One region of the Bacillus sp. FAU18 genome, then DNA from elsewhere that is predicted to be linked to it. Evidence: predicted binding sites of a transcription regulator. Region 1 holds the regulator's gene; each other region holds the start of a gene.

Region 1 (3,280 bases):
TGCCGTATTCCTCTTATATTAGTGAAGTTTGTTATTTCTTTGTTCTCTTTTTAGCTTTTCTGGTGTAACATCATTGCCTTCTGGGTCAATGATTTTCACACTTTTTAACGTGTTCTTCATAGAAGAACGAAAACCTTTCAAGTACTCTTGACGGAGCTTTTGCTGTTCGGCTTTTTCTTCTTCTGTAATAACGCCAGCTTTAGCTTTGGCAGCAAGCTCATTAATTCTGGCAATTTTCGCGTTTGAAATCATGTTAAACTCCTTTATTGCATTTTGTCTATATAGTACTAGATCAAAAAAAGTTTTACAACTGATTCACTCTGCTGTCTCTTCATTCTCTATGTATTCCTGAAAACGCCGGTGAACGGTTGCTTTAGAGACATCATAGCCAAACCCTCTTAGGGTAGCCGCGATTTCAGCAAACGTCAGTTTATTCGCTCTTAGGCGGACGATCTCAGAGATTGGCACCTCTATTTTTTCTTTTCCACTGTTCTCATGTTGGTTTTTTAAGTTTTTTTGCGGTTTAAAACCGTTTTTTACTGCACGCTTCATTCCCCGTCTGATTTTCATGTTGTGAATCTTTCGCTGATACTCTTCCACAATGCTGACGATTTCCAAGACCATTGAGTCAGCCTCCGATAACTCCAGTTCACCTCTGTGAGCCGTTGTATAGACTTTCACACCTTCTCTGTAAATACAATGAAGCAGTGCGATTTTTGCGTTTCCCCGCCCGAGCCTTGTCTCGTCTTGAACCAAAATGACATCAATTCCAGCGTTCTTAATCTCATCAAGCAGCTCAAATACACCATCCCGATCCATTTCATATCCGCTGGCTTTTTCTGAAATCACTTTGACCACTTCCATGCCGTTCTCCGCTGCAATGGCCGTAAGCTCCTCCTCCTGCCGCTTTAATGACGTTTCCTGCTGTTCTTTATTTGTGCTTACACGGGCATAAATGAGTGCTTTCATTTTATCTCTCTTTCCTCTCTATCTTACAGTTGCCAATTCATATGCATCCTGATGCTTCTTTTTCAATGGGATCACTAACTCATCACCCGGCTGGATATCAGATGTCTGTAGTTGATTTTTATCAGCTACCCATTCAATAAAATCATTTTTGTTTATCTTTTTTGTATCTGCTACCTGATCAGCAATTGACCAAAGTGTGTCGCCTTGCTGGACTTCTATTTTAACATACTGATTAAGCTCCTGGCCGCTGCTTGTATATGACAGCATAAGGATAACCGCGCTCAAAATCACTGTGAACAGACCGACAAAAATAATAGATTCTTTACTCATGATCATAACCTCCAACAGGAATGTTTGTTCGCATTTTTATAATTTCAGTATATACGAACAAACGTTTCTGTCAATTGTTTTTTCGAACCTATGTTTGTACTGTAAGGAAAATCATGCTATAATCTTCTTAAAATCGACGTTTTGAGGTGCGAAAAATGACGAAGCTATCAAAAAGGCAACTTGATATCCTCCGTTTTATTAAAGCAGAGGTTAAATCAAAAGGATATCCGCCTTCCGTTAGAGAGATCGGAGAGGCTGTCGGGCTTGCGTCCAGCTCTACTGTCCACGGCCATTTGGCCCGCTTGGAAACAAAAGGACTGATCAGACGGGATCCGACAAAACCAAGAGCAATAGAAATTCTTGATGAAGAAGTAGACATTCCGCAAAGCCAGGTCGTTAATGTACCGGTCATCGGGAAAGTCACGGCGGGATCTCCTATTACAGCAGTAGAAAATATTGAAGAATATTTTCCGCTCCCTGACCGCATGGTTCCTCCAGACGAGCATGTATTTATGCTGGAGATTATGGGAGACAGTATGATAGATGCCGGTATTCTCGATAAGGACTATGTCATCGTTAAACAGCAAAACACAGCGAACAATGGGGAAATTGTAGTTGCGATGACAGAAGATGATGAAGCAACTGTAAAACGATTCTATAAAGAGGATACCCACATTCGCTTGCAGCCTGAGAACCCAACGATGGAACCTATCATTTTGCAGAATGTCAGCATTCTAGGGAAAGTGATTGGCGTGTTCAGAACCGTCCATTAATCTATTGATCTATCAGATGCATGAAATAACCCCCTCTTCCTTTACGGAGAGGGGGTTTGTTGTTCAAAAAAAGCAGGCTCGCCCTGACTTTTGGGTGCGAGCCTGAATAGGAGGAAAAAGAACATCATGTTTACACCATAATTATCCACCAAAAGATTGTTGAAGTCAAGAAATTTTCTTTCCTTCAGGAAACTTTTATCAAAATATGAACGTTTAGAATATTAGACGCTATCTTCTTAAAAACGTTTCATTTTTTAGGTCGTGGAAGGATGCGGTTTCATATTTATTAAGGGGCGAGGCAATTGAAATATACTGAAAATTTAGTACACAGTTTAATTAGTTCATATTTCTGTTAAAACAGCTCGCTTTCTTCATATAAAATGTAATGTGTATTTCAATTTCACCTTCACCCAATCACTTGTGCAGTTCAAAAGATATGGCATCGTTGAACAAGTCGGGTAGAAACCTTCCCCAAACATAAAGTCTCCATTAACACCCTTCTTTCAATTTAACCTTATATGAAATATGGTTGTGATATCAAAAGGCCGTTTCATCATAAAAGTGCATATTCGTTTTTTCTTGTTTGTAATATCGAAGCCTGTCTTGAAGGGTTCCGGTATGAAATTCAAATTTGTGGCCGTCAGGGTCGGTAAAATAAATTGATTTTCGATCGCGTTCATCTCGTTCTCTGCCAGGCAGAATATTGACATGTTGTCTTTTTAATTTAGCTGACACCTCCTCAAATTCATGATCTTCAATTGTAAAAGCAATATGGGTATAAGAAAGCTTAATGTCATTTCTCGGGATGTCTGGTTCTTCATTAAGAGCTAGCCAGATGCCGTTCATATCAAAATATGCAGTTGTTCTTCCCTTTACCAATAGCTTTGCACCAAACACTTTTTAATAAAAATCAATCGATGTATCCAAATGCGAAACTGAAAATAGCAAGTGATTGATTCCTTTTATCTCCACAAATCATTCCCCCCTTGAAAGCTGATCATCCACATATACGACTTTTTCATAAGAAAGTTTCATACAGCTGAAAAAAATACCAGTGTAAACAAAAACGGACTGTTTAAAATAGTAACATGACATTATGAATGGTTTTGAATTGCATTATTTATCACTTGTTTACGCCCAAGAATTTTCTTCAAAAAATAACAATTTAGGTGGTCAAATGAAACATATCATTGCGCTTGCTTCAAAGA
Region 2 (3,280 bases), on a different contig from region 1:
CCCGGGTATTGTTCAGGACAAGACAATCGCCTTCGTTAAAGAAGTTGATAATGTGTTTAAACGAGCTGTCAGTAAGCTCTCCTGTATGTTTATCGAGCACCATCAGCCTTGAAGCATCACGCTGCTCCAACGGTACTTGTGCAATTAAACGTTCTGGTAGTTCAAAATCAAATAAATCGACTTTCATGATGATTTCACCTTTATTCTAGTCTTTTGTTATTTCATTCTGCCAAAAAGATTAAGCAAAATTGATAATACCACACTTATAATAATACAAGTGACAACCGGGAAGAAAAACGTGACATTTCCTTTTTTTACAAAAATATCTCCCGGCATCTTGCCGACAAAATGCAAAACTGCTCCGATAATAAGCAAAACAGCACCAAGAATCATAATGATCTTAGGAAATTCAGTCATATCGGGGAGCCTCCATTTGGAAATGATGATAAACGGCCGGTGTCACGATCCTTCCACGCGGCGTTCTTTGTATAAATCCAATTTGCAGCAGATATGGTTCATATACGTCTTCAATCGTATGCGATTCCTCGCCGATGGTAGCTGAAATCGTATCAAGGCCTACTGGGCCGCCGTTGAATTTTTCGATCATGCCCATCAGCAGCTTATGATCAATATGATCCAAACCGAGGCGGTCAACCTGAAGCCGCTCCAGCGCATTCTGAGAAATGTCTTCCGTAATCCTGCTGTCACCCAGCACTTGGGCGAAATCGCGCACCCTTCTCAGCAGGCGGTTCGCCACGCGGGGCGTCCCTCTCGATCTTCTTGCAATTTCAAGAGCCGACGGTTTATCAATCTCAACCTCGAATACATCAGCGGTTCTTGTGACAATATCCGCCAGTTCTTCTTGTGTATAGTACTCAAGGCGAGCCATGACGCCGAATCTGTCTCTTAAAGGAGCCGTCAAAAGCCCCACCCTCGTCGTGGCTCCCACCAGCGTAAAAGGCGGAAGGTCGAGCCGAACCGAGCGGGCAGATGGGCCTTTGCCAATCACAATGTCCAGGCAAAAGTCTTCCATTGCAGGATAAAGCACCTCTTCGATCGATCTGTGCAGCCTATGTATTTCATCAATAAATAATACATCTCCCGGTTCCAGCGCCGTTAATATAGCAGCCAAATCACCAGGCCTTTCAATCGCAGGCCCTGATGTCGTCCGCAATTCCACTCCCATTTCATTGGCTACAATGGAAGCAAGCGTTGTTTTTCCGAGTCCGGGCGGCCCGTACAGAAGAACATGATCCAGCGTCTCCTGTCTCATTTTCGCCGCATCTATAAACACGCGCAAATTTTCTTTTACCTTATGCTGCCCGATATACTGTGCCAGATTTTGCGGCCTCAGGCTTTGCTCTATCACTGATTCATGGTTGTCTGCTTCACTTGAGACGAGCCGTTCATCCATGAACATCACCTTACTTTAATAGTTTTTGTAATGCTTTTTTCACATATTGGTCTGTTGTCAGCCCAATTTCTTCTTTAAGGTGAGGAAGCACCTTTTTGATTTCTTTTTCAGCATATCCGAGAACCCTGAGGGCTTCAAGTGCTTCTTCAAGAGCCGTTTCCGCTGTTTGCTTTTCAAGCCTTTCTTCATGATTAAACAGATTTTCAATCATTTCAGGCACAACATCTGCTAGCTTTCCTTTTAAATCTAGAATAATCTGGCGTGCGGTTTTCTTTCCTACTCCAGGAAACTTGATCAAAAAAGCTTCATCCTCATTTTCAATTGCTTGGATGACCGCTCCGGGATCACCCGAGCCCAAGATGGCAAGTGCTCCTTTCGGGCCAATTCCGGTCACGTTTAACAGCTTTGTAAAGAGCGCCTTCTCCTCTCTTGTTGAAAAACCGTAAAGCGAAAAAGTATCCTCTCTGATATGATGGTATGTAAAAATCGTTTCTTGGCTTCTCTCCTTATATATAAACGGATTCGGCGTGAAAATCTGATAGCCGATGCCGCCGTTCTCTATGACAATATATTGGGGAGATACATAATCAATCGTCCCTTTAACAAATTCAATCACGCAAATTCACCTCTTTGACTGTTCTTCATTGTACCATAAAAACAGCCAAAGTCTTATAGAAAAGTTAACATATGTTCGCTTCTCTCTCATTCTTTCACGAAAAAAAAGACATGAATACATGTCTTCAATCAGCGGACGCTACCCGCTGTATGTCTTCATATGTTCGATGACATCCTCAAACTCCGCTTTTGTCCGAAATGGAATGCCTTTCAGCAGATTTTTTTGCATATGGCTTTCCAGCCTTTCTAAATCAATTTGAAAAAAAGACTGAATTGGTTCGGAAGCTGGCTCAGGCCGCCCATGAAAAGTGGAAATCACTCCATTATCCGATACACCGATATACCCGTTGACCTTGCTGAGCGGAGAAATATCGTCCATTTGCTTCCGGAAGAGCACATATCCCTTTTTTTGTTCCACAAGCGTCCATCCGGCATAAGCTGCCCAAAAATCATCCATAGAAAACACTTTTTCATGCTTATGCTCAATGCTGACATCGCCGTCCAAATACACCTTTTCAAGCTGCACATGCACCTGCAGCGGCTCATAGTGCTCCACTTCCGCGCCAAGTGCGCGGGAAGGAGCTCCTATTAAAAATACTGCCGCTGAGCAAAGAATGCCCAGCAAAAGATACGCCGTGCTGAATCGTTTCACCCTCTACACCTCTTTGCACACGTTTATGATTAGTTTGACCAAAGAGGCTACTGCTTAACCGTTTTATCAAAATTTGTCTGCACATTTTCCCTGACAAACCGTTCCTCCGTATACACATCTGTGCTTTGCTCAGAAATTGTCAAGAATCGCGTCAGAAAGGCACTGAAAAAATACAATGCCGCAAAGATCCAAATCACGCCACCTGCACCGAGCGGCCCAATGAAAAGACTCACGATGCCCGGCGCGATAAACGCACATAAACCAGATCCCAAATTCAACACTGACATGGCAGCACCTTTATTATCAGGTGCAAGCGTCGGCAAAAGCGCGCTTAATGGAACGTACCCTGCTAAAGCCGCGCCGTAGCAGCAGGCGATAATCATGAGCACCCAATACTGATGCCCGATCAGCTGGGGCGTGTAATACAGCGCCAGCGTAAAAATACCGCATCCGACACCGCCAAACCACATGACCGTATTGCGCCAGCCAAGTTTATCTCCGACTGCACCGAAAATGATATTAAACACAATATTCACAAAAAACAGCGTCCCCCATATTTGCAGCCATTCCGAAACCGAATACCCGTATCGTGCTAAATA
Region 3 (3,280 bases), 160 kb from region 1:
TAATCGTTTGTCCGTTGGGAAAATGAGGTAAATACGTACTTACCGGATCACTTGTCTGAAGTTTCCCCTTTTCCTCAAGCTGCAAAATAGCAGTTGCAATCAGCGCTTTTTGTGATGAACCGACATAAAAAGATGTCAATGGATTATTTTGAATGTAGTGTTTACGGTCAGCATAGCCAAAACCTTTATTTGTTACGATTTCTCCATTTCTAACAATCATGGCTGTTCCGCTGAAACCGATCTCTTCTAAATAATTGCTGATTTTTTGATTTCGATCCACTGTTTTGATTTGTTCCTCTGATTTTTTGGCAGTTTTCTTTTTGACCTCTTTTTTCTGATCGGTATTTGAAACCGCTGCAGTTTCTTGAGATGGCTCGTTTTCTTCACTATTTCGATGAAGAGCATTCCAAATCGTAATGCAAACCATCACTGCTAAAAGACCAAGCAACAGTTTTCCTCTTTTATTTAGTTTTCTCCGTCTGCGTTTCGCAGTTCTTCTGCGGGTTGGGCTTGTCATTCATTTTTTCCTCCCAAAATAAATTCCATTTTGCACACGTTTTGTTAGACGAATAAAGCCCTAAAAAAGTTGTCAAAAAAAGCAATATTTTTATCATTTTTTTGCAATATACAAAAAAGCTGAGTTTTTCACTCAGCCTTTTGTATCATTTGAAACTTATTTTATTTTTATTCTTCAAATTCGAGTTCTTCTTGTGTCTCTTCAGCTTGCTGCTGCACTACTCCGTTATTATCCAAGCCGTAATGTTCGCGAATTTGCTCCTGGATCATCAGCATGATATCTTTATTTTCTTTCAGGAATTGTTTTGCATTTTCACGGCCTTGGCCAAGGCGCTCTTCTTCATAAGAGTACCATGAACCGCTTTTTTGCACGATATCAAGTTCAGTTCCTAGGTCAATGATTTCGCCTTCTTTTGAAATGCCTTCTCCGTACATAATGTCAACCTCGGCTGTACGGAACGGCGGAGCCACCTTGTTTTTCACGACTTTGATTTTCGTTTTGTTCCCCATTACGTCGTTGCCTTGTTTCAGCTGTTCAGCACGGCGCACTTCAAGACGCACGGAAGAGTAGAATTTCAACGCACGGCCGCCAGGAGTTGTTTCCGGATTCCCGAACATAACACCGACTTTTTCACGAATTTGGTTAATGAAAATCGCGATTGTCTTCGATTTGTTAATGGCCCCTGAAAGCTTACGAAGCGCTTGAGACATTAAGCGTGCTTGTAAACCGACATGAGAATCTCCCATGTCGCCTTCAATTTCCGCTTTCGGAACGAGAGCGGCTACAGAGTCGACAACGACAATGTCAACTGCCCCGCTTCGAACCAATGCTTCCGCAATTTCAAGCGCCTGCTCGCCTGTGTCAGGCTGAGACAGTAAAAGCTCTTCGATGTTAACACCGAGCTTTTGCGCGTATACCGGATCTAACGCATGCTCCGCATCGATAAACGCGGCTTGTCCGCCCTGCTGCTGAACTTCAGCAATCGCATGAAGCGCCACAGTTGTTTTACCTGAGCTTTCAGGACCGTATACTTCAATAATCCGTCCGCGAGGATATCCGCCAATTCCCAGTGCTGTATCAAGGGCGAGGGAGCCGCTTGGGACAGTAGAAATTCTTGTATCTGTCTTTTCTCCCAGTTTCATAATGGAACCTTTGCCGAACTGTTTTTCTATTTGTTTAAGAGCCATATCTAAGGCTGCCTGACGATCACTCATTCTATTTTTTCCTCCTTTATGTTACCACTACATATACTATACCCTGTTTGAAGGGATTTGCCAAGAAAAAAGCGAACGCATATTCGGATTTTTTCTTGGCGTGATTCCTATCAAAATATCATAATGTATCAGAGAAATCATGTTTTCTTAGGAGGATAATGTGCTGAAAATATTATTTTTGCTCTAAAAGCTTTAAGATTAAATGGCAGCCGTATTTAGCGCCGCGTTTTCTGATCCCCGTTCTGGAGCCCGCAAAGTGAAACTCGTGAACCTCTTCTTTACCATTTGCGGAAATGCCGATAAACACATGCCCAGGCTCATGCCCTTCTTGAGCATCAGGTCCTGCTACACCAGTAAAGCTAATGCCGATATCGCTGCCAGTGAGTTTTTGAACACCCTTAGCCAGTTCGGATGCGCACTCCTTGCTGACCGCCCCAAAACGATCTAATGTTTCCTTCTTGACACCAAGCACATTCTGCTTCACGTCGTTTGTATAGCAAACAACGCCCCCGGCAAATAATTTTGAGGCACCGCTATGATCCGTCAGCCATTCAGAAAACAGCCCTCCGGTAAAGCTTTCTGCCGCAGAAATTGTAATGCCTTTTTCCTTACACGCTATAGATAGCTCTTTTACAAGAGAAGTATCATCGTAACCATAGAAAAATTCACCGACACGCTCTAAGATAACGGCCTCTGTTTCTTTTAACAGACGCTCTGTTTCCTTTTCATCGGCGTGTTTGGCTGTCAAACGCAGCGTCACCTCTCCATCAGCCGCCAAAGGCGCAATTGTCGGATTGGTTTGCGCATCAATAATATCTTCCAAATCGGCTTCAAGCTGAGATTCACCGATACCGAAAAAGCGAAGAACGGTTGACACAATTTTTTCATTTGAACCCATCTTTTTCAGCAGAAGAGGCTTTGCCTCGTTTTCAAACATTGGACGCAATTCGCTCGGCGGTCCAGGAAGAAGCATATAATAGCGCGATTCATGCTTTGTGAGCATTCCCGGGGCCATTCCAAAGTGATTCGCCAGCACGTCAGAGCCTTCGATCACAAGCGCCTGTTTTCGGTTATTAGGTGACATCGTGCGTTTTGTTCGTTTGAAATAGTCCTCAATGGATTGGAATGCCTCATCATTTAACACAAGCGGACGTCCCAGCGTATTTGCAATCGTTTCTTTCGTCAGATCATCTTTTGTGGGTCCAAGACCTCCTGAAAAAATAATGAAGTCAGAGCGTTCTTCAGCAATGCGGATGACCTGCTTCAGCCGCTCCGGGTTATCTCCGACCGCTGTATGATAAAATACGTTGACCCCGATTTCAGCGAGCTGTTTGCTGATAAATTGAGCATTTGTATTGGCGATTTGGCCAAGCAGCAGCTCTGAACCGACTGCAATTATTTCTGCTTTTTTTGGAAATTCCATGACGAAGTCCTTCTTTCTTAGTTAGATGTTTTTAACGCTTCCCAGTTTTTAGAGAAGTATTCCCAGCCTGAGACGACAGTAAAGAAGACGGCTACCCACAGCGCCAAGTCAGCAAACGGGAATGAC

The links. The regulator LexA, encoded in region 1, represses DNA repair genes until DNA is damaged. The targets are predictions, from matches to a motif close to CGAACATATGTTCG.
Region 2: a site for LexA is predicted at 2,095-2,108, ahead of ruvA (Holliday junction branch migration protein RuvA). Genes of this name have one in related genera too.
Region 3: a site for LexA is predicted at 1,804-1,817, ahead of recA (recombinase RecA). Genes of this name have one in related genera too.

Annotation. Positions count from the first base shown of each region.
Region 1 covers NZ_JBVYHZ010000003.1:1,199,580-1,202,859, reverse strand. The annotation lists gene AC0OMU_RS06265 (DUF896 domain-containing protein) at 19-252, opposite strand; gene AC0OMU_RS06260 (YneB family resolvase-like protein) at 316-969, opposite strand; gene yneA (cell division suppressor protein YneA) at 988-1,305, opposite strand; gene lexA (transcriptional repressor LexA) at 1,455-2,072, shown strand; partial or broken gene AC0OMU_RS06245 (hypothetical protein) at 2,444-2,701, opposite strand; partial or broken gene fosB (metallothiol transferase FosB) at 2,610-3,044, opposite strand; gene AC0OMU_RS06235 (YndM family protein) at 3,250-3,280, shown strand, end outside.
Region 2 covers NZ_JBVYHZ010000004.1:645,066-648,345, forward strand. The annotation lists gene queA (tRNA preQ1(34) S-adenosylmethionine ribosyltransferase-isomerase QueA) at 1-187, opposite strand, end outside; gene AC0OMU_RS14405 (DUF2905 domain-containing protein) at 217-417, opposite strand; gene ruvB (Holliday junction branch migration DNA helicase RuvB) at 410-1,414, opposite strand; gene ruvA (Holliday junction branch migration protein RuvA) at 1,425-2,030, opposite strand; gene bofC (sporulation cell-cell signaling protein BofC) at 2,169-2,681, opposite strand; gene AC0OMU_RS14425 (MFS transporter) at 2,729-3,280, opposite strand, start outside.
Region 3 covers NZ_JBVYHZ010000003.1:1,036,071-1,039,350, reverse strand. The annotation lists gene AC0OMU_RS05685 (serine hydrolase domain-containing protein) at 1-517, opposite strand, end outside; gene recA (recombinase RecA) at 685-1,731, opposite strand; gene AC0OMU_RS05675 (competence/damage-inducible protein A) at 1,904-3,154, opposite strand; gene pgsA (CDP-diacylglycerol--glycerol-3-phosphate 3-phosphatidyltransferase) at 3,172-3,280, opposite strand, start outside.